3 regions of the Aeromicrobium sp. YIM 150415 genome follow, and region 2 is predicted to be linked to each of the others. Evidence: riboswitches for the same ligand, from Rfam matches in the RefSeq annotation. Region 2 holds a riboswitch; each other region holds the start of a gene.
What was found. Region 2 has a riboswitch for cobalamin ahead of cobN (cobaltochelatase subunit CobN). Riboswitches for the same ligand answer to the same signal wherever they lie in the genome.
Positions count from the first base shown of each region.

Region 1: linked by a shared signal. The riboswitch ahead of JL108_RS17850 (ABC transporter substrate-binding protein) and the one ahead of cobN (cobaltochelatase subunit CobN) in region 2 are both predicted to bind cobalamin.
Region 3: linked by a shared signal. The riboswitch ahead of JL108_RS16145 (hypothetical protein) and the one ahead of cobN (cobaltochelatase subunit CobN) in region 2 are both predicted to bind cobalamin.

Region 1 covers NZ_JAERWM010000030.1:15,180-22,589, reverse strand. The annotation lists gene JL108_RS17865 (ABC transporter ATP-binding protein) at 1-342, opposite strand, end outside; gene JL108_RS17860 (iron ABC transporter permease) at 339-1,394, opposite strand; gene JL108_RS17855 (hypothetical protein) at 1,391-2,128, opposite strand; gene JL108_RS17850 (ABC transporter substrate-binding protein) at 2,118-3,179, opposite strand; cobalamin riboswitch at 3,235-3,413, opposite strand; gene JL108_RS17845 ((2Fe-2S)-binding protein) at 3,419-4,060, opposite strand; gene aztA (zinc ABC transporter ATP-binding protein AztA) at 4,345-4,983, opposite strand; gene aztB (zinc ABC transporter permease AztB) at 5,033-5,875, shown strand; gene JL108_RS17830 (hypothetical protein) at 5,872-6,906, shown strand; gene aztC (zinc ABC transporter substrate-binding protein AztC) at 6,900-7,410, shown strand, end outside.
Region 2 covers NZ_JAERWM010000023.1:582-7,991, reverse strand. The annotation lists gene cobN (cobaltochelatase subunit CobN) at 1-1,649, opposite strand, end outside; cobalamin riboswitch at 1,676-1,808, opposite strand; gene JL108_RS14730 (hypothetical protein) at 1,910-2,128, shown strand; gene JL108_RS14725 (hypothetical protein) at 2,151-2,405, shown strand; gene JL108_RS14720 (class I SAM-dependent methyltransferase) at 2,533-3,282, opposite strand; gene JL108_RS14715 (ABC transporter substrate-binding protein) at 3,279-4,280, opposite strand; gene JL108_RS14710 (ferredoxin) at 4,277-4,927, opposite strand; gene JL108_RS20620 (ABC transporter ATP-binding protein) at 4,909-5,718, opposite strand; gene JL108_RS14700 (iron ABC transporter permease) at 5,881-6,897, opposite strand; gene JL108_RS14695 (ABC transporter substrate-binding protein) at 6,942-7,410, opposite strand, start outside.
Region 3 covers NZ_JAERWM010000025.1:104,786-112,195, reverse strand. The annotation lists gene JL108_RS16160 (ribonucleoside-diphosphate reductase subunit alpha) at 1-311, shown strand, start outside; gene JL108_RS16155 (ribonucleotide-diphosphate reductase subunit beta) at 409-1,392, shown strand; gene JL108_RS16150 (hypothetical protein) at 1,404-1,877, shown strand; cobalamin riboswitch at 1,844-1,992, shown strand; gene JL108_RS16145 (hypothetical protein) at 2,067-3,014, shown strand; gene JL108_RS16140 (energy-coupling factor transporter transmembrane component T) at 3,011-4,183, shown strand; gene JL108_RS16135 (ABC transporter ATP-binding protein) at 4,180-5,781, shown strand; gene JL108_RS16130 (ECF transporter S component) at 5,778-6,635, shown strand; gene JL108_RS16125 (hypothetical protein) at 6,632-7,410, opposite strand, start outside.

The DNA.
Region 1 (7,410 bases), on a different contig from region 2:
CGAGCGCCACGGCGGATGAGCCGGTAGCCGGCCCAGGGCGACGAGCTCACTGACCAGCAGGTCGGCGAAGCCGGACGACTCCTGTTCGACGAAGGCGACTCGCCGGGCTCGTTGTCGGGCGGACCAGGCGCGCAGCCCTCGACCGTCGACCTCGACCTCGCCTCCGGAGGCGCGCTGCAATCCCACGAGCACCCGCAGCAGCGTCGACTTGCCCGCCCCGTTCGGCCCGACCACGGCGACGAACTCGCCACGGGCGACCTCGATGTCGACCGCGTCCAGCACCTGTCGGCCGCCGATGGACGCCGAGAGCGCTCTACCGCGCAGGTAGATCTCGGCCGTCATGTGGCGTCCCCGAAGCGGTAGCGGCGCCGGCCCAGGACGGCGAGGAACACCGGAGCGCCGATCAGGCCCGTGACGACGCTGAGCGGGATTTCCATCGGCGGCGCCAGCACGCGCGCCGCCACATCGACCCAGACGAGGAACAACGCCCCGGCGAGCATCGCGACCGGGATGAGGACACGGTGCCGCGCGCCCACGAGCATGCGGGCCAGATGAGGCACGACCAGTCCCACGAAGCCGATGCCGCCCGCCACCGACACCAGGACGCCCACGAGGATGGCCTGCGCGATGAAGAGCCCGATCCTCAGCGCGACGACCGGCACGCCGAGGGATGCGGCGGCGTCCGCTCCCATCGCCAGCGCGTCGAGCCAGCCCGCCAGGATCCACACCACGATGCCGACGAGGAGGACGACCGCCAGAGGCCCGACGAGCTTGATCCACGACGCACCGGCGAGACTGCCGAGCAGCCAGAACAGCACCGACTGCGCGGCCTGCGGCTCAGCGCTGCGGAACACCAGGAAGCTCGCCACCGCCGAGAAGGCAGCGCTCAGGACCGTGCCGGTGAGCACCAATCGCAGTGGCGTCAATCCCCCTTGGGCGATGCTGATGCCGAACACCAGGACCGCCGCGCCGAGGGCGCCGAGCAGGGCACCTCCGGTGAGGGCCCAGAGTCCCGCGGAGGACAGCACTCCCAGCGTGATGACCGCGGTCGCCCCGACACTCGCCCCCGAGGAGATGCCCAGCAGATAAGGGTCGGCCAATGGGTTGCGCACCAGGGTCTGGATCATCGCTCCGGCGAGCGCGAGGCCGGCACCGACGATGGCGGCCAGCAGGACGCGAGGGGTGCGGATGTCCCAGACGATGGTCGAGGCCACCGAGGAGCCGGACTCGCCGGAGAGGCGGTCGGCGAAGACACCGGCGATCTCGTCGACCGGGACCTCGGTCGCTCCGAACCCCGTCGCGAGCACCATGCTGAGCGGCAACGCCAGGAGCAGGCACAGGACGATCGTCCGGCGCCGCCACACACGAGCGCCCACCCCGACTGTCGTGGTCATCGGGCTAGCTCTTCGAGTCGCTCGCGCCAGCGCACGCGGTCGTCCGCCGGATCCACCCGTGAGCATCCGGGGCAGAACCGGTGTCCGTCCCCCAGGTGAATCAGACAGCAGGTGTCCCGACGATAGGTCCATGCGCCATCGCAGGTCCGTGGCTCGACGGCCAGCGACACCAGCCAGGGTCCGGCGAGCAGTCGCTCTCCGTGTTGGCGCACGACCTCGGCATCGCTCGCGATCCGGTGCGCCGCGCCGAGGGCCCCGGCACACGACGCACCGACATTGCCCCACAGCACCCGTTCGGTGAGCGCGAAGGTCTCCCGGATCGCCTCGACGAGCGGATGGATCACAGTCGCCAGCGATGTCACGAGCTCATCGGCGTGAAGCGGCGTCGTCCGGGTGACGCTGTAGCGCACGCCCGTCGTACGGCCGGCGCGAACGAGCACCTCCACCTCGACATCCGCCAGGCGAGGGACCGGATGCCCGAGCGCCCAGCCCACGAGCACCGGCCCCATCACCCGCGAGGCGAGACCCTGCAGGGCACACGAGGCTCCGACGACCGCAGAGCGCGCACTGATGCCGTCGGCGTAGTCGCGGGCGATCGACGGCCAGGCACGGGAGTCGGCCAACGAGCGCAGTGGTGTCCACGCGCCAGGATCTCTCTCCCTCATCCCGAGCTCGATCCGCTGGCCCGGCAACGCCTGCCGGGCCAGCACGATCCAGCTCGGGTCAGCGGCCATAACCGGCGAAGCGGCCCTCGATGCCCGACTCGGGCGTGAGGCCCAGGTCGTCGAAGGAGGTGCGCAGCGCCTCGGCCGCCTCGATATTGGGATGTCCGCTGGTGAAGAGGGCGAGCGGGAGGACAACGATGCGGTCCTCCGCCACGGCAGGAAGGTCGCGCAGCGCGGGCTGTTGGCGGATGGTGTCGATCTTCGTCGCGACCTCGTTCTCATCGCCGCTGCGGTAGTCGAGCACCACGATCACATCGGGCTGACGGCTGGCGACAGCCTCCCAGCTGGCTCGGAACCAGGTGGTGTCCTCGTCGGCAAAGACATTCTCGCCTCCGGCGGCATCGATGATGCCCTGCGGCGGGCCGTTGTGGCCCGACGTGTAGAGGTCATCGGTGCCGCTGTCGAAGAGGAGGACCTTCGGCGCGGCGTCAGGACGCGGTGCGTCCTCCAGGGCACCGAGTCGCTCATCGAGATCCTCGATGGCCTCGGAGGCCTCGTCCTCGTGTCCGGTCAGCGCGCCGTAGTTCTCCAGATCGGTCCGCACCGCCGTCCACGGATCCATCGTCCCGAGGGCCGAGGAGGTGTCATCGGGGTCCTGCCGGCAGCTGTCGGAGATCACATAGGTGTCGATATCTCGCTCGGCGGCGACCTCCTCGGTGACACCGGAGGATCCCGCGAACAGGCCGCTGTACGAACCGATCAGCAGGTCGGGGGTCTGGGCGACGATGGCCTCGAGCGAGATCGGCGATTCGAGGCGCGGCACGTCCTCGATACCGGAGCCGTACAGCTCGGTCATGATCTCGTCGTTGTCGGGGTTGAGGGCCACTGCGGCGAGCTGGTCGACGGCGCCGACCCGCAGCAGCGTGCCGATATTCGCCGAGTTGCTCGTCGCGACGATCCGCTCGACGGGGGCCGCGTAGGTCTTCTCGATATCGCAGTTGGTGAGTGAGACGCCGTCGGTGTCGTCGCTCGCGGAGTCGCCCGAGGCGTCGGCTCCGCAGCCGGCGAGCAGGAGTGCCGCCGCGGCGGCAGCGAGGGTGGGAAGGGTACGGACGACCATGACAGGTCCCTTTCGTCCGAGGCTCAAACGCGAAGCCTGCAACTGGATGGATCACACACGCGAACGTGCGACCAGCAGGTCTTCGGACTCGGGATCAATCAGACGGAGCGCCTTCCCGGACAATCGTCCAGTGGCATCAAGCTCCGCCCGTCACCCTCACCGCTGCGCGTCAGTCCCGGACTCACACCGGGTTCCCTGGCTCAAACGAGCACGACTGGCGCTCGCACTCTAGCAGCGGCTCAACGGGCGGCGAGCACGCAGTCGCCGCAATAGCCGCCACCGGGCAACCGGTAGTACAGGCAGCACGAGGCGCGGACGAAGCCGCCGTCGACCGTGCCGGTGCCGCGCAGCGGGCCCTCGGAGAGGCTGCCCAGGGCGGCCCCGGTGGCCCGGTCGGCATCGGCGGCGCCCAGACGGCGCAGCATCGTCACGGCTCCGAAGACCGCTGAGGCGATATTGCCGTCGAGGATGGTGCGCGAGACGGAGTAGTCGGCTCCGATGCGCTCAGCGAGGGGGCCGACGACCTCGGTGGTCACCTCGTCGAGCGTGCGCGGCTCGCCGGGCTCGACCGCGATCGGCCAGGGCCCGGAGTCGACGGGGCGCCAGCGGGTCGTCGACAGGTCGATGCGCGGCGCCAGCACCCCTGCCGCGAGCGATCCGAGCACCGGGGAGACGAGACGTGCGAACAGTCCGAGGGACATGATCGAGGCGGCGACCCGGTCCTCGACGTCCGCGCGAGCGCGCTCGGCGAGAGCGTCGCGGGTGTGGGCGACGCGCTCGGCAAGGACCTCGCCGTGGAGCTGGTCCAGCGTCAGCCAGCCCTCACCCACCGTCCCGCGCTCGACCGCGAAGTACGGGCCGAGTCCGGCGAGCGGGTCCATGCCCGCAGGCTACGCGAACGTGGTTTCGCTCCAGCGACCTCCACTACTCGACCACCGAGGCGAGGGATCGGTGGTTGAGTAGGAAGCTCGTTCAGCGAGCGACCGTATCGAAACCCACCCCAGCCCAAACCTGGCCTCGCTCCAGCGCGGCTACGCCCCCGATGCGCTGGCTCCACGGCGTCGGCCGCGGACGGCCTTGGGCTACTCGACCACCAAGGACCCAGATCGGTGATCGAGTAACGACGGCGAGCGCAGCGACACCGCTCCACCTGGACGTGGCATCGCTAGTGGACCGTCGAGGGGTGGCGGTGGAGGCGGCCGTCAACGAGGGTGACGACCTGATCGCTCGCCTCCGCGGCCTCGGCATCGTGCGTGGCCTGGACCACGACCCGGCCGGAGGCCGCGACCCGGCGCAGCACATCGCTCAGCTCTCGCCGTACCCCGATGTCGAGCCCCGACATCGGCTCGTCGAGGACCATCACCGGGGCGTCGCAGACGATCGCCCGGGCCACGAGGCTCCGCTGGACCTGTCCGCCGGAGAGCTCATCGAGCCGTCGCCGCGCGAGATGGGCGATGCCGAGATCGTCCATCGCGCTCTCCACCGCCCGGCGATCATCACGGCTCACCCGGCGCCACGGGCCACGCCGTTGCCAGGCTCCCATCGTCACGACATCGCGCACCGTGAGGGGCAGGCGTGGATCGATGTGCGTGCGCTGCGGGACATAGGCCACCCCGCCGGGAGGACGGCTGACGGTGCCTCGCGCCGGGGGCCTGATCCCCGCCATGACATCGAGCAACGTCGTCTTGCCCGAGCCGTTCGAGCCGCGCAGCGCCGTCACCCGCCCGGCAGCGAAACACCAGGTCACGCCCCGCAACACCTCGTGCCGCCCGTAGCCCGCGTGCACCTCACACACGTCGATCATCCGACCCCCTAATAAGAATGGTTCTCATTGCATTGTAGAGTCCTCGCCGATGAACCTTCTGACCGACCCCTTCGCCGTGAGCTTCGTCACCCGCGCCGCGATCGCGGGACTCCTCGTCGCCGTCGCCTGCGCCTGCGCCGGCACCTGGGTGGTGCTGCGCGGCATGGCCTTCCTCGGCGACGCGATGTCCCACGGGATGCTCCCCGGCGTCGCGCTCGCGTCCCTGGCCGGTGTGAGTCTCAGCCTCGGCGCGGGGATCGCCGCCGCCCTCATGGCCCTGGGGGTATCGGCGCTGCAACGGAACCGCCGCCTCGGAACCGACACCACCATCGGCCTGCTGTTCGTCGGGATGCTCGCGGCCGGCGTGATCATCGTCTCCGCCTCGGGCTCGTTCGCCGTCGACATCACCGCCTTCCTCTTCGGCGAGGTACTCGCCGTGCAACAGGGCGATCTCGTGACGCTGGCGGTGACGACAGCGGTCATCGTCGCGATGACCGCTCTCGGCCACCGAGCCTTCCTGGTCAGCGCCCTCGACCGCCGGATCGCCCGCACCAGCGGGCTGCGTCCCGAGATCGCCCAGCTCGCGCTGCTGACCATGCTGACCCTCGCGATCGTCGCCACGTTCAGCATCGTCGGAACGCTGCTGGTCTTCGGCATGCTCATCGCGCCTCCCGCCGCGGCGGTGCTGTGGACCTCCCGCGTATCCCTCGCCATCGCCCTCGCGGCCGCGCTCGGCGCCGTGGCCGTCGTCGTCGGGCTGCTCGTCTCCTGGCACGCGGGCACGGCGGCGGGAGCCACGATCACCGCCTGCGCCGTCGCGATCTTCGTCCTGGCACTCGGACTGCGCTCCGTCGTGCCCTCCACTGCCCGCACCCTCGAAAGGACCGCATGAGACCCCTTCGCCCCCTCCTCGCCGTCACCAGCATCGTCCTGGTCGCCGCCTGCTCGTCCTCCGGTGACGACGACACCGCCGGGGACCAGCACGGCCACGGGCACGTCGAGGGCGCCGTCGAGGAGGCCGAGGCACAGCACCGGCTCGTGGTCGCCGATGGCGAACGAGCCTCGGTCATCGATCTCCTCGACGGCAGCGCCGAGACCTTCGACCTGCCTGCCGACTCCGTGCAGACCGATGGGCGCTTCGTCTTCGGAAGCAAGGACGGCACGGCGACGGTGCTCGACGCGGGCAGCTGGACCTGGCCGCACGGCGACCACAACCACTACTACCGCCAGGACGCCGCACAGCTCGGCGACACCGAGCTGGCCGACGGCACGATCGTCGGCGCGTTCGGCTCCGACACGCTCGCCATCGATGCAGACGGCGCGGTCACGACCGTCGACCGCGACGCCCTGGAGGACGGTGAGCTGACGACAGCCGCGGACGACGACATCGACAGCTCCTGTGACGACCCCGACGGTGCCGTGCGGACCGGCGAGCAGCTCGTCATCGCGTGCGCCGACGGCGTCCTCGTGACGGAGGACGGCGAGAACGATCTCGTGCCCTATCCCGGTGAGGAGCGGGCCCGCGAGCTCGGTCAGCGCCCCCGCGCCACCGAGCTCGCCGCGGTTCTCGGCGATGAGGTCGCGGTGCTCGATCTCGGCGGCCGGACCTGGACGACCATGGAGTCCCCCTCGCCCCTCGCGGCGGTCGCGCTCGGCGCCGACCTCGGCGTGCTCGTGCTCGGCGAGGACGGCACGCTGCGGCACTACGACGCCACGGGCGAGCAGGTGGCCGAGCGCCCCCTCCTGGAGAATCCGGACCTCGAGAACCCGCCGTCCCTCGTCGCCGACACGTCACGGGCCTATGTGAACGATGCCGAGGCCTCGGTCGTCCACGAGATCGACTACGCCGACAGTCTGCGCATCGCCCGCGGGATCCAGACCGGCGACGTCACCCCGCTCCACCTGGTGGAGACGGGATGGTGACCCGGCGGCTGGCCGCGCTCGCCGGCGGCATCGCCCTGTCGGCGGCCGCACTCACCGCCTGCTCGGGTGGCCCGTCCGACGGAGGTGTCGTCGTCACGACCAATATCCTCGGCGATGTCGTGCAGGAGGTGGCCGGCGGCGATGTCGAGGTCACCGTGCTCATGCCGGCCGGGGCCGACCCGCACTCCTTCGAGATCTCCGCCCAGCAGGCGGCCGCCGTCGAGAACGCCGACCTCGTGGTCAGCAACGGACTCGGCCTCGAGGAGGGCGTCCAACACGTCGTCGACGCCGCCGAGGCCGACGGCGTGCCGGTGCTCGCCGTCGGCGACCTCGTCGACCCCCTGGAATATCGCGAGGGAGCCTCCGCGGGCCAGCTCGATCCGCACTTCTGGACCGATCCCGCCCGCATGAGCCTCGCGGTCGAGCACGTGACCGAGGCACTGGAGGAGCACGCGGGCATAGAGCCCGGCGAGGGGGCCGTGGCCTACCTCGACGAGCTCACCG
Region 2 (7,410 bases):
AAGGGGTAGATGAGCGGCATGCTGCCGATCGCGGCATCCGTGGCGCACGAGGCCGAGAGGGCGGCGTTCTTGCCCGGCAGCCACTCCATCGACCCGTGCTTGCCCAGGTGGACCACCGCGTGCGCACCGAAGCCGCGCTCGAGCCAGCGGTAGGCGGCGAGATAGTGGTGGCTCGGCGCGAGATCGGGGTCGTGGTAGATCGCGACCGGGTTCTCGCCGAAGCCGCGGGGCGGCTGGATGAGGATGACGATATTGCCGCTGGTGATCGTGGCCAGCACGATCTCCTGACGATCGTTGACGAAGAGCGTGCCCGGTGCGGCACCCCACGCCTCGGTGACCTCGTCGACCAGTTCGGCAGGCAGGTCGGCGATCCACTGCTCATAGTCGGCGGCCGGGATGCGCACGTGGCTCTCGGTGAGCTGACCCGAGGTCAACCACTCCTCGTCCTGCCCACCGGCGTCGATGAGCGCGTGGATCAGCGTGTCGCCGGCCTCCGTGTCATCGTCCATGTCGAGCACGCGGCTGATGGTCGGGTCGTCGCCCAGGTCGTAGCCCGCATCGCGCAGACGACGCAGCAACCGCACCGTCGAGACCGGGGTGTCGAGGCCGACGGCGTTGCCGACCCGGCTGTGCTTGGTCGGGTAGGCCGACAGCATGAGGGCGAGCTTGCGCTCCGCCGGCGGGGTGCGGCGCAGGCGCGCGTGGTTGACGGCGATCCCGGCGACGCGGCGGCAGCGCTCCTCATCGGCGACGTAGCGCGGCAGGCCGTCGGCGTCGATCTCCTTGAAGGAGAACGGCGCGGTGATGATGCGGCCGTCGAACTCGGGGATGGCGACCTGGTTGGCCGAGTCCAGCGGGGTCACGCCGTCGTCATTGGCCTCCCATTCGGCGCGGCTGGAGGTGAGGCACAGGCCCTGCAGGACCGGGATGTCGAGGGCGGCGATGCGCTCGACATCCCAGGTCTCGTCGTCGCCGCCCGCGCTCACGGCGCCGGGCACCTGGCCACCCGCCGCGAGGACGGTCACGATGAGCGCATCGAGGGTGCCGAGCGCCGCATAGAGGTCATCGGGGGCCGAACGCAGCGAGGAGGAGAAGACCGGACTGCCCACGGCCTCGCCGGTGGCGTCGATCGCATCGGCGAGCACATGGGCGAACTCCGTATTGCCGCTCGCCTCGTGCGCGCGGTAGTAGAGGATGCCGATGCGTGGGAGATCCGCGGGGCGCTCGGGGCGCTCGCTCCACCCCCACGTCGGCAGGACGGCGGGCGGCTCGAAGCCCTCGCCGGTCAGCAGGATCGTGTCGGAGAGGAAGGCGTGGAGCTGGGCGAGGTTGGCCGGACCGCCCTCGGCGAGATAGCGATGCGCCTCGGCGGCCACACCCATCGGGACGGTGGAGTGCTCCATGAGCTCGGCGCTCGGCTGCTGCTCGCCGCCGAGGACGACGATCGGGACGGTGGCCTCGCGCACCGCCGTCGGCACGTCGTCGGGCGATCCGAGGATGCGGGCGAGGACGAGATCGGCCTCGTCCACGAGCGCCGCGATCTGCTCGTCGGTCAACCGCACCGGGTTGGCGAAGCGGTAGTCGGCACCGCTCGCGCGCGCGGAGAGCAGATCGGTGTCGGATGTGGACAGCAACGCGATGCGCGTCATGCTTCCTCCTCGGGGTTCTCGCCCCTATCAGTCGGAATCGTCGCGTTCAGTGTCTGGCTCGGCCTCGCGGACGATGCCCGCGCGGCCTCACAGTGGCGGAACCGCCCCGGTCTCGCACCGGGTTCCTGAGATCGCGTCGACGTGAGTGCGCCCAGCGTATCCGGGCAGCGCGCGCCCCGGTCCGAGGGGCGGCCCGCGTGCTGAGCGAGGGTGTGGATAACGATCTCGACACGACGTAGAATGCAATTAATGTTGCATTCGTGAGGATCACGGCCAGCGCACGACGGCACGGCATCGCCGATGAGGACATCCTTCACGCCCTTCGTCACCTCCTTCGGGTCTATGAGGGCAGAGACGAGGTCCTGTTGGTGATCGGCACCGCCCGCGATGGTCGGATCATCGAGGTGGGGATCGCGGACCCCGACCTCGATCCGCGAGTGGTTCACGCGATGCGAGCACGGCCGAAGTTCTGGCCCTGAGACGACCGAAGGGAGCATGACCATGACGGCACGGATACGGCTCAGTGACCAGGAAGCCCTCGACAGGATCGAGGAGATCGATCCTGCCACCGCCCCGATGCGCGATATCTCGGCGACGGAACCGATCAGAGCAGCGGTCGCGAGCCGCGCCGCAGCCGAGCGAGCGGTCACCGATGCAGTGCACGATGCCCGGGCCCGAGGCGTCACCTGGGTGGAGATCGCCGCCGCTCTCGGCGTCAGCCATCAGGGCGCCCGCCAACGGTACGGAACTCGCTGATCCCCTCCTGGGATCTGTGGGCGGTGGATTATCACGCACCGCCGCACCTTGAGTGCGGGATGGCTCACCGCTCGGGGCCGGTCAATGGTCGGGCGCGGTCTCGTCGTCGCGCGGCAAGGCGGAGGCGTCAACCGCGCACGGCGTAGGTGACGTAGTCGTCGTAGAGCTGCCAGGCGGTGCCGACCTCGGCGAAGCCGGCCTGCGACAGCGCCGCGAGCCGGAAGTCGATCGCGGTCGACGGCGTCGCGTCTCGGCCCGCGAACCGGCGGTCGCGCTCGGCGACGCGCTCCGCGTGGCCGAGGCGCTCGCTCAGCGAACCCCACCATCGGTCCCAGCTCTGCGCGCCGGCGGCGAAGGCCTCCTCCTGGGTGCGACGATCGTGGTCGGCGGCCCAGCGCGCGATGTGCGGCGAGCGTCCGTCGAATCGGAAGTGGTCGCCGTCGAGGAAGACCCCTCCCGGTCGCAGGACCTCGGCAACCTCCGCGAAGAGGCGGACGAGGTCAGCAGGCCACAGCCAGTGCAGCGCCGTCGTCGACACGGCGCCGGCGAAGCCCTCCTCCGCCATGGCCCCCCGCCACTCGCCGGTCAGATCGGCGTCCACGATCCGCACCCGATCGCCATAGGGCGCCAGGTACTCCGCCGCCAGGTCCAGGAGCACCGGATCGTAGTCGACCGCCACGACCCGGGAGTTCGGCACCGCGTCGAGGACGCGGGCGGCCAGCGAACCCGGCCCGCAGGCCAGGTCGAGGACGGTCATCGGCTCGTCGCCCGCGACCTGCCGCAGCACATCGACCATGACGGCGAACCGCTGCTCGCGTTCGGCGATGTAGGCGGCCTGCTGGTCGTCCCAGTGCCGCACGAGATCGGCGGCGGTCATCCGACGAGCCCCAGATCCCGCAGCCCCTCGGCGATCTGCTCGATGCCGTCGACATTGCGGATCGAGGGATCCATCGTCGTCCCTCCGAGGATGATGTAGCGACGCTCCTTGACCGCCGTCAGCCGGCTCGCCACCGGATCGGACTCCAGGAAGGCGATCTTGGCCTCCGCGCTGTCACCGTCGTCGCCACGCTCCAGGTCGGCGAGCACCAGCACATCGGGGTCGCGGTCGAGGATCGACTCCCAGCCGATCTCGGGCCACAGCTGACGCTGATCCTCAAAGGCATTGGTCGCGCCGACCGCACGGGTCATCAGGCCCGGCGCCCCGCAGCATCCGGCCATATACGGGGTGCGCGTCGAGGAGTACCACCACGCGAGCGAGACATCCTCCGCACCGAGGTCCTCGGTCGCCGCCTCCGCTCGGTCGCGCAGCTCGGTCGTCAACTCGTCGCCGGCATCCTGGACATCGAAGAGCTCGGCGACATCGGCGATCTCGTCGTACAGGTCGTCGAGGCTGAGCTCGCTGGTCTGCTCGGCGTCCTGGCCGCCGCACTCGCTCGGCGACTGATACGTCGGTACGCCCAGCTCGTCGAACCGCTCCTGATCTCCGATCCCCTCGGAGGTGAAGGTGTACGCGAAGGTCGAGTAGACGAGATCGGGTTCGACGTCGAGCACGCGCTCCAGCGCGGGGAACTCCTCGTCGAACTTGTCGACCTTCTCGAAGTCCTCCTTGACGTCCTCGATGACCTGGGAGTCCGACACCCCCACGGCCTCGATCCGATCAGCGAGTCCGAGGCTCAGCACGAGCTCGGTCGCCGGTTGATTGATGACCACGGCGCGCTCGACCGGGGACTCGATCGTGACCTCGCGATCGCAGTTCTCCACCACGATCGGGTAGCCCTCGGCGGAGGTGCCGGCATCGGTCGTGTCAGTGGTCGAGCCGCAGGCGGCGAGCAGGCCGAGGGCGCTGACGCCCGCGACGAAGGATCGGGTTCTCATGAGGTGGTCCTTTCGGAGATGATGCGCGGTCGGCGCAGGCGGTCGACGGGGCGGCCGTCGATGAGGTGCTGGTCGACGAGCTCGCCGACATCGGCCCCCGTGACGGGCCCGTACCAGGTGTCGTCGGGGTGCACCGCCACGACCGGCGCGTGATTACAAGGGAAGAGACAGCCCGTCTGGGTGACGAGTACGTCCTCGTCGCCCAGCTCGCGCTCGTGCAGCGCGGTGCTGAGGGCTTCGGCGGTGGTCGCGGCACCGGATGCGGAACAGCGCGGGCCACGGCACACGAGCAGATGATGGCGGAAGCCCGGAACGTCCTCCCAGGCGGACGACCGCAACGGCGCCTCGCGCCCGGTGACCGCGGAGGCGACCACCTCGACCCGGACTCCGGGATGCTCGCGCACCCAGTGCGCCGCCACGCGGCGCAACCAGGAACGGGCCGGGGCGGCACCGGCGGCGGGCAGCCGGACGAGTCGCACGTGAGCGACCCCGTCGTCGGCCAGCCGGCTCAACTCATCGACCAACGAGGGCTCTCCTCGCTGGAGATAGGCGACCGACGCGCCGGTGACCTCCGCGAGTTCGGCCAGGGCCGAGTGGTCGTTCACCGCGTCGACCGCCATCGCGACGATCACGACGGACGCCGGCATGCGTGCTCACCTCCCGCGACCCACACGATCGTGCGGCGCTGAGCCACCGGATGCGTCTCGACGACGGCCTCGACACCGTAGACGTCGCGGATCAACTCCGCGGTGAGGACATCGTCGGTGGCACCGTGAGCGACGATGTGCCCGCCTTGCATGACGATCAACTCGTCGCAGTAGGCCGCCGCCAGGTCGAGATCGTGCAGCGCGGCGATCGCGGTCGGCGCGGTCTCGCGGACCGTGCGCAGGAAGGCGATCTGGTGGCCGAGGTCGAGGTGATTGGTGGGCTCGTCGAGCAGGAGTACCTCGGGTTCCTGGGCGAGCGCCCTCGCGAGCTGGACGCGTTGCCGTTCACCGCCGGAGAGCGTCGCCCACCGCCGGTCCCCGAGGGCGGTGACCCGGCCCCGATGCATCGCCCGCTCGATCGTCTCCGCGTCGTCGTGCACGGCACCGGGCCAACGGCTGCGGTGCGGGATGCGGCCGAGCTCCACGACATCGCGGGCCGTGAGATCCAGTCCCGTCTCGGCATGCTGTTCCAGCAGCGCCACTCGGCGGGCCCGCTCCCTGGATCGCAGGCTCGTCAGGGCCTCACCGTCGAGTGTCACGAGGCCGCTCGACGGCTGGTTGACGCCCGCGAGCAGATGCAGCAGCGAGGTCTTGCCGGAGCCGTTCGGGCCGATGATCCCGGTGAACAGACCGGGTTTGAAAGTCACGTCGATGCCATCGAGGATCGTCGTGCCGCCCGCGATCCACGTGACCCCTTGGGCCGTCAGACTGCCCATCGTCCGCTCGCTCATGCCGCCACCGCCTCGAAAAAGCACACAGTAGGACGCCGGCGGCATGAGATAGAGCCCAACCGTCGCTCGCTCCGCTCGCTCATGCCGCCACCGCCTCAAAGAAAAGAACGCTAGGACGACGGCGGCATGAGATAGAGCCCAACCTTCGCTCGCTCCGCTCGCTCATGACCGGGCTCCTCTCCACAGCAGATAGCCGAACAGGGGCGCTCCCACCAGGGCGGTGACGACACCGACCGGCAGCTCCTGACCGGGAACGATCGAACGGGCGATGAGATCCGCCCACACCAGCAGCACCGCTCCTCCGAGGGCGCTCGCCGGCAACAGGATGGTGTGCCGGGGCCCGAGGACGAGGCGCATGACGTGCGGCACCACGAGGCCGACGAAGCCGATCGCGCCGCTGAAGGCGACGAGCGAGGCGGTCACGAGTGCCGTACCGGTAAGGGCGATCCACCGGAACACCGGCACGCTCACCCCCAACGCGCTCGCGGCGACCTCGCCGAAGGCGAAGGCATCGAGCGTGGACGAGAAGGACCAGAGCACGATCACGGTCAGCACCGCGACGACCAGCAGGAAGATCGCGGCTCCCCAGCGCACCCCCGCGACCGAGCCCAGCGTCCAGCTGAGGACACGACGCGCGGCATCGTGCTGGTCGCTCACGACGACGGTGAACGAGGTGTACGCCGCACAAACCTGACCGACGGCGACACCCGCGAGGACGGTCCGGGCCGGCGTGAGCCGGCCACTGCGTCCTGCCGCGACGATCAGCACCACGACGAGCGCCATGAGCGCACCGGCGAAGGCCCCGACCGTCAGCGCGGTGGTCGCGGCCAGGCCGGCGCCGAAGCCGAGGACGAGCACCGAGACCGCGCCGACCGTGGCGCCCTGGGAGATGCCGAGCAGGTACGGATCGGCGAGGTCGTTGCGGGTGATCGACTGCAGGACCACCCCGACGATCGCGAGACCCGCTCCGACGGCCGCCGCACCGAGCACACGCGGCATCCGCATCTGCCACACGATCCGGTCATCGATCGGCTCGACGGGAAGATCGGCCAGCCCCATCCGGCGGACGACCACCTCGAGCACCGTCGGGAGCGGCACGTGCACGGATCCGATCGCGAGTGCGACGCCCAGCGAGCCGACGAGCGCCACCGACAGCAGGACGATCGACCAGGAGCGCACCGCCTTCGGCGTCCTCGTTCTGCCCGGAGGGGCAACGAGGGTCGTCACTGAGCGGTCAGCTGCTGGGCAACCGACGACGCGCCGTCGACGAGCCTCACTCCCGGAGTCGAGGCCGAGAATGGCACGGTCACGAATCGCTCCTCCTGGACGGCCCGCAACTGGCTCAGGGCCGGATCGTTCCGCAGGAACTCGATCTTGTCGTCGGCGGTCGACCATCCGGCATCGGCGAGCACGATCACATCGGGGTCCTCGGCGACGACCTGCTCCCAGCTGACATCCGCCCAGCCACCCTCCTGGTCGCCGAAGACGTTCTCGGCGCCGATCGCGTCGAGGATCAGCTGAGGGCCGCCGTCCCCGGCGCCGGCGAAGGCCGTGTCGGTGCCCGAGTCGAACCAGAAGATCCGCAAGCCGTCGCCGGCGGCATCCGCGCCGAGGTCGTCGAGCGTGCTCTGCTGCTCCTCGCGGATCTCCTCGGCGCGTTCCGACACCCCGAAGGCGGCGGCGACATCGTCG
Region 3 (7,410 bases), on a different contig from region 2:
GCAAGGGCGTCAAGACGACCTACTACCTGCACATGATGCCGCGACACACCGCGGAACAGAGCACCGTCAAGGTCAACAAGTCCGAGGCCGTCACCCCGGCATCGGGCGGCGCCCAGCGCCGAGGCTTCGGTGCCGCCACGGCACCCGCGGCGCCGGCCAAACGCGGTTTCGGCTCGGTCGCTCCGACGTCGGCGCCGGTCGTGGAGGCCGAGCCCGTGGTGCCCGAGGAGGCGCAGGAGCTCGAGGTCGTCGACGGCGCCGCGTGCCCGATCGACCCCCAAGAGCGCCTCCAGTGCGACTCCTGCCAGTGATCATCCGGCCCGCCCCCGCGTTGAGTGTGACGTTTGGACGGTGGAACGGGCCTTCTTGGCGTCCAAACGTCACACTCAACGCGAAAGTGAGGGCACGATGACGCGAGGGATCCTGGGAACGGGGATCGAGGAAGGGCTGCTGCTGAAGCCCGTCACCTATCCGTGGGCGATGGAGCTGTACGACCAGGCAGTGGCGAACACGTGGTTCCCCAATGAGGTGCAGCTGGGGGAGGACCTCGGCGACTTCGAGCGGATGAGCGATGACGAGCGGCACGCGCTGACCCATCTGATGAGCTACTTCAACCCGAACGAGCTGCTGGTCAACAAGGCGCTGGCGTTCGGCGTCTATCCCTATGTCAACGCCGCCGAGTGCCACCTCTACCTCGCCAAGCAGATGTGGGAGGAGGCCAACCACTGCATGAGCTTCGAGTACGTGCTCGAGACCTTCCCGATCGACCGGGAAGCCGCGTACGAGTCCCACGTGACCGTGCCGTCGATGGCGGCCAAGGAGGCCTTCGAGGTCCGCTTCATCAAGCGGATGACCGAGCAGACCCTCGACATCACCACCACCGAGGGCAAGCAGGACTTCGTACGCAATCTGGTGGCGTACAACGTCATCTTGGAGGGCATCTGGTTCTACTCGGGATTCATGGTGGCGCTCAGCTTCCGGCAGCGGAACCTGCTGCGCAACTTCGGGTCCCTCATCGACTGGATCGTGCGCGACGAGAGCCTGCATCTGAAGTTCGGCATCAACCTGATCCTCACCGTGCTCGACGAGAACCCCGATGTGGCGACCCCGGAGTTCGCCGCCGAGATCCAGCAGATGGTCCTCGATGCCGTGGAGATGGAGGAGGCCTACAACCGGGATCTGCTGCCGAACGGCATCCTCGGGTTGAATGCGGACTACATCAATCAGTACGTGCGCTACTTGGCCGACCGACGGCTCGAGGAGCTGGGCTTCGAGGCGCACTACGGCGTCGGCAATCCGGCGAAGTGGATGGCGACGGCGAACGACACCCTGCAGCTCGTCAACTTCTTCGAGTCGATCAACACCTCCTATGAGGTCAACGCGAAGGCCTGACGATGAGCTGCGTGTCCTTCCTGACACCCGGGCAGCGAGCCGCTCTGCGGCGTGCTGGGGGAGACGGACCCCTCTCACGGTTCGTCTCCCCACCGACCACCGAGGCGAAGCTCCGGCGGATCCGGCTGATGGCCCTCGACCCGGACCACCGCATCCGTGAGAGCGCGGCACTCGCGGTCCACGCGCCCGCCGATGTCCTGCGGGCGCTGACCGCCGATGGCGCGCCGAGCGTGCGCTGCTGTGTGGCTCGCAATCCGGCCACCCCGGTGTCCTCGCTCGAACTGCTGGCTGACGACGAGGTGGCCCAGGTGCGTGGGTGGGTGGCGGCACATCCACGGACCACGGCGGAGCTGTCCGATCGCCTGGCCACGGACCCCGACCCGCAGGTGCGTCGGGTCGTGGAGTGGGCGCGCGGCTGGGAGCCCGGGGTGCGGAACGATCCGGCCGATTCCGCCTTGGACGAGGCCGGTGTCGGTCTACACTGATCCCGAACGATGAACCCTCTGTGACGGGGAATCCGGTCCGAATCCGGAACTGTCGCGCAACCGTGGGCCGCTCTGAGCGGCGAGTCGGGATACCGCACCGAGGCCAGCAGGACCAACGATCTGCCGCGTCAGCAGGTGCGTGAAGGGGACTGAACCCTCTCGCCCGATGTGGTGGGAGGAGATATCTCGATGAAGCCCCTAGCCCGAGTCGTCGCGGCCGGACTGCTGATCGCCGCGACCCTCGTCTGGATCGACGGCGCCACCTCACCCCCCGCGGTCGCGATCGATCACAGTCGTGGCCATCCCGGCTTCTGCGAAGGGGACCGAGGAGTGACAGTCGTGGTCGACTTCCAAGAGCTCGGTGGGCAGACGATCGTACGCTGCCATCCGCAGGGCACCGCGGGCTCAGGCCTGGACGCGCTGCGCGGAGCCGGTATCCAGGTGGCCGGTACGCAGCGGTGGGGTGAGGGCTTCGTCTGCCGGCTGGAGAATCGCCCTCGCGCCGATGAGTCCTTGGGCGTCGAGGGGCAGCCTGGCTACCGCGAGGCCTGCGTCAACACGCCGCCTTCGGCCGCGTACTGGTCCTACTGGCATGCGGGCAACAACTGCGCGTGGTCGTACAGCAACTGGGGTGTGAAGAATCGTGATTTCGTCCAGGGCGGATTCGAGGGGTGGTCCTTCTCGCTGAACGGCGGAGCCGATGACGCTCCTCGTCCGCGTGTCGCCGCGGTGCGACCCGGAACGGAGGGCGGATCGTGCACGGTCTCCGCCGACCCGGCGCCGTCGAGCACTAACCCGATGGAACGCCAGCGGGGTTCGACGGGCGCAGCCCAGCCAGGTGCCGATGATGTCGATACCGACTCGCCCCGTTTCCGCCGCTCCGCCGGGCAGGAGGGCTCTACTCCGGCGTCCGGCGGCTCGCTTCCGGCGCCTATGCCCCGCGATGCCCCGGATGATCCCGCGGACAACGTGTCGTTCACCGGCGGGGAGGATGCCGATGACGTGCGACAGGCGGCCGCGGAGGATGCCGGAGCCAGTCGCTATGCCCCGTGGGCGGCCGCGAGCGCCCTGCTGCTGCTCGTGGGTTCCATGTGGTGGATCGAGCGCCGGCGAAGACGCGCTCGGCAGGGCGAGTGACCACCGTGGGCGGGCGTCTCGGCTCGACCTACTTCCTCCCGAGGGACCTGCATCCGGCCGCCTGGTGGATCTGGGCGCTCGGGCTGGCGGTCGCGGCCAGTAGGACGACCAACCCGTGGATCCTTGCGACGATCATCGCGGTCGCCTGCCATGTGGTCGTCAGCCGGCGGAGTGCGGCACCCTGGGCGCTCGCATTTCGTCTGTACCTCGTCCTCGCGGGCATCATCATCGCCTTGCGGGTGCTGTTCCGGTTGATCTTCGGAGGGGGCGAGGGTTCGACGATCGTCCTGAGCCTCCCCGAGATCCCGCTTCCGCAGTGGGCGGCTGGCATTCGACTGCTCGGCGATGTGTCCGCCGAGTCCCTCCTCGGCGGCTTCTACGATGGTCTGCGGCTCGCCACCATGATCATCTGCCTCGGTGCCGCCAACGCGCTGGCCAATCCGAAACGGTTGCTCAAGATGCTCCCGCCGGCCTTGTACGAGATCGGGACCGCGGTGATCGTGGCGATGTCGGTGTTCCCGCAGCTTGCCGAGAGCGTCCTGCGTGTGCGACGGGCGCGAGCTCTACGTGGTCACACCGGCAAGGGGATCGCCCGGCTGCGGTCGGTGGTGATCCCGGTGTTGGAGGATGCGCTCGAACGATCTCTCACCCTCGCCGCCTCGATGGACTCGCGTGGATACGGGCGTGCGGGAGTGGCGGATACCCGTCGTAGAGCCCTGACCGGAACGCTGATGATCGTCGGCCTGGTCGGGGTGTGCGTCGGCGTCTACGGATCGATGGACAGCACCGCGCCGGTCTGGTTCGGAGTGCCGATGCTGCTTGCGGGAACGGCGCTCGCCTTGGTCGGCTTCCAGCTGACCGGAAAACACGTGCGACGCACCCGATATCGCCCCGATCGCTGGCAGGTGGCGGAGGTCGTCGTCGCTTCCTCGGGCGTGGCGGCAGCGGTATCACTGGTCCTCACCGGACAGTTCGCGCCGACGACCCTGGCGCCGTCCCTCATTGACCTGTCATGGCCGATCCTGGCCTGGCCGACTCTTCTGGGCGTGCTGATCGCGGTGGCACCGTCCTTCCTGACGCCGCGGCCGCCCGAGCCCTTCGAGGATGCCTGGACCTATGGCATCGGCTATCGCGAGCGCATCGTCGACGAGGAGGCGGGTCTGACGTGATCGAGATCGATGGCGTGACGTTCTGGTATCGAAGCGCCGACACGCCGACCCTGCGCGATGTCTCGTTGCAGGTCGACGAAGGCGAGATGGTCCTGTTGGCCGGGCGGACGGGATCGGGCAAGTCGACGCTGCTGGGGACGCTCAATGGGCTCGTCCCGCATTTCACCGGGGGACATCTGGAAGGGGACGTGCGGGTCGCCGGCCGCTCCACCCGCGACCACACTCCGCGAGAGCTGGCCGATCTCATCGGCGTGGTGGGTCAGGACCCGCTCGCCGGATTCGTGACGGACACGGTCGAGGAGGAGCTCGCCTATGGCATGGAGCAACTGGCCGTACCCGCTCAGGTCATGCGCCGTCGAGTGGAGGAGACCCTCGACCTGCTCGGTATCGCCGAGCTGCGCCACCGCCCCTTGCGACAGCTGTCAGGGGGTCAGCAACAACGGGTCGCGATCGGATCGGTGCTGACCATGCATCCGCGGGTGCTCGTGCTCGACGAGCCGACCTCAGCTCTCGACCCCGGCGCGGCCGAGGACGTGCTCGCCACCCTCGCACGGTTGGTGGACGATCTGGGGACCACAGTCGTCTTGGCAGAGCACCGCATGGAACGTGTGGTGCCGTTCGCCGACCGGATGGCCTTCGTTCACGGTGACGGCACGGTGGAGGTCGACGACGTGACCGTACTGATGGATCGAGTGCCGATCGCACCGCCGGTGGTGCAGTTGGGCCGGCTCGCGGGCTGGTCGCCGCTGCCGCTGACCGTGCGGCAGGCTCGACGTAGACGTCACGAGTTGTTGGAGAGGATCGGGGAGGGTCAGCCGACCGATCGTCGTCCGGTCGAGTCGGCGCGGACCCTGCTGGCCGCCCGCGACGTACTCGTGCGGTATGGCTCGACCGTCGCGGTCCGGGGTGTCGACCTCGAGCTTCGTCAAGGAACCGTGACCGCCTTGATGGGTCGCAACGGGTCCGGCAAATCGTCCCTGCTCTGGGCGGTGCAGGGGACCGGGATCCGTCAGGGCGGGACGGTCGAGGTCGGGGGCACCGACCCGCGGGAGGTGTCCCGCGCGGCAGCCCGCGCGCTCGTCGGCCTCGTGCCCCAGACCGCGAGCGATCTGCTCTATCTCGAGTCCGTCGACGGTGAGTGTGCCAGCGCCGACCGCGAGGCGGAGGCTGATCCGGGGACGTGTCGAGCCTTGCTGGACCGGCTCGCGCCGGGCATCGACGGGGCCCATCATCCGCGTGATCTCTCCGAGGGCCAGAAGCTGGCGCTCGTGCTGGCCGTGCAACTGTCGGCCGCGCCCGAGGTCATGCTCCTCGACGAACCGACCCGGGGTTTGGACTATGCGGCGAAACAGGCCTTCGCCCAGATGGTGGAGCAGCTGGCTGCCGCGGGCCGGGCCGTGGTGATCGCCACGCATGATGTCGAGTTCGTTGCCGAGGTGGCGGATGCTGTCGTGGTGATGGCGGAGGGAGAGATCGTGGCGCAGGGGGTCACACGCGAGGTGCTCGCCGGCTCGCCGGCCTTCGCGCCGCAGGTGGCGAAGGTTCTGGGTGAGCCGTGGCTGACGGTCGCCGAGGTGGGAAGCGCGATCGATCGATGAGCGCTCTGCCGCAGGATTCACGGCGCGATGCCGTGCGGGTCGGGCCCCGGTCGATCGTCGTGATGGCGCTCGCCTCGCTGGCGGGCATCATGATGTTCACCTGGCCTCTGTTCACGAATGTCGCTCCGGCGGGTGCCCAGCACGGTCCCGAGGCACCGTTCTACTTCCTGGCGATCCTCCCGATCATCGTCATCGTCGTCCTGGCCGAGCTTTCGGAGGGCGGCATGGATGCCAAGGCGCTCGCGATGCTCGGCGTGCTGTCGGCCATCAACGCCGCGCTCCGGCCCCTCGGGGCGGGGACCGCGGGAATCGAGACCGTGTTCTTCATGCTCGTCCTGGCCGGACGCGTCTTCGGCCCGGGTTTCGGCTTCGTGCTGGGGTGTACGAGCATCTTCGCTTCTGCTCTGCTGACCGCCGGTATCGGTCCGTGGCTGCCTTTCCAGATGATGGCGAGCGCCTGGATCGGGATGGGCGCGGGTCTCTTGCCCCGTCGCATCACCGGGAAGCGCGAGATCGCCATGCTCGTCGGTTACGGGATCGTCGTCGCCTACGGCTTCGGTTTCCTGATGAATCTCTGGTTCTGGCCCTTCATCACCGGGGCGGAGGTGCAGTACTACGACGGGCACCTCTCCTATGTCCCGGGCGCACCGCTCCTGGAGAACCTGCATCGCTTCGTGATCTTCACCCTGCTCACGTCGACCCTCGGGTGGGATACCGGGCGCGCCATCACCAATACGGTGGCGGTGCTGGTGCTGGGACCGGCGATCCTGACGACGCTACGCCGCGCGGCCCGTAGCGCCTCCTTCGGTGACCGCGGCACCTTCGGTGGTGACGGCCGTTTCCGTGGCGGCTAGGTGGCCGCCGAATCCTCATCGCGTTGGCGCCGCAGCCCATGGCCTGCGTACCCGGCCACGGCGGCCGTCAGCAGCATCATGGCTGCCGCGGCCCAGGGGTTGACGCCCCACGGCGCCGGGGGAGCAGCGGCGGTCACTGGGGCCTCGGGCACCGTGACAGGGGCGGGGCGCAGCGGTGATTCCGGGGACTGCAGCCAGGTGCGGCCGGCCAGCGCTGGAGCGGTCTCGAGGGACATGAAGAAGTCGCTCGCCTCATCATCGACCGCCAGGGCGACACCCCCGTCTTCGCGTTGTACACCGCTGAGGGCCACTGAGGCGAGCGAGACATCCGCGCCGAGGGCGAGTCGCGTCGTGGCCACGTCGGCGGTCGTGCGCGGATCCAGTTCCTCCTCGCCTCGCCGGATCACGCCGTCCGGTGCCGACTGATCGATCGACGTGCGCAGCGCCGACACCGTGGAGCTGCGATCGGTGGAGAGCGCCGCCCGAGCCGATACGACGGAGCCCGAGGCCGAGGTCATCACGAGGTCCTCGAGTCCTACGCCGTTGACGGCCTGTGCCGCGACGTCGCTGATCTCGAGCTCGCCCTTGCGGCAGTCGCCGTCGAGGCGGGTGCCGAACAGTCCATCGGCGCACTGTGCCGTCGCCAACCGCTCGGTCATCGGCTCGGCGGTTTCGTCGCCCGACGCTGCGAGCGCGAGAGCGGTCCAGGCGTGTGGGACGGTGGCCCCGTCGGGACTGACGAATTCACCGATATCGCGGACCGACCCGTCATCGA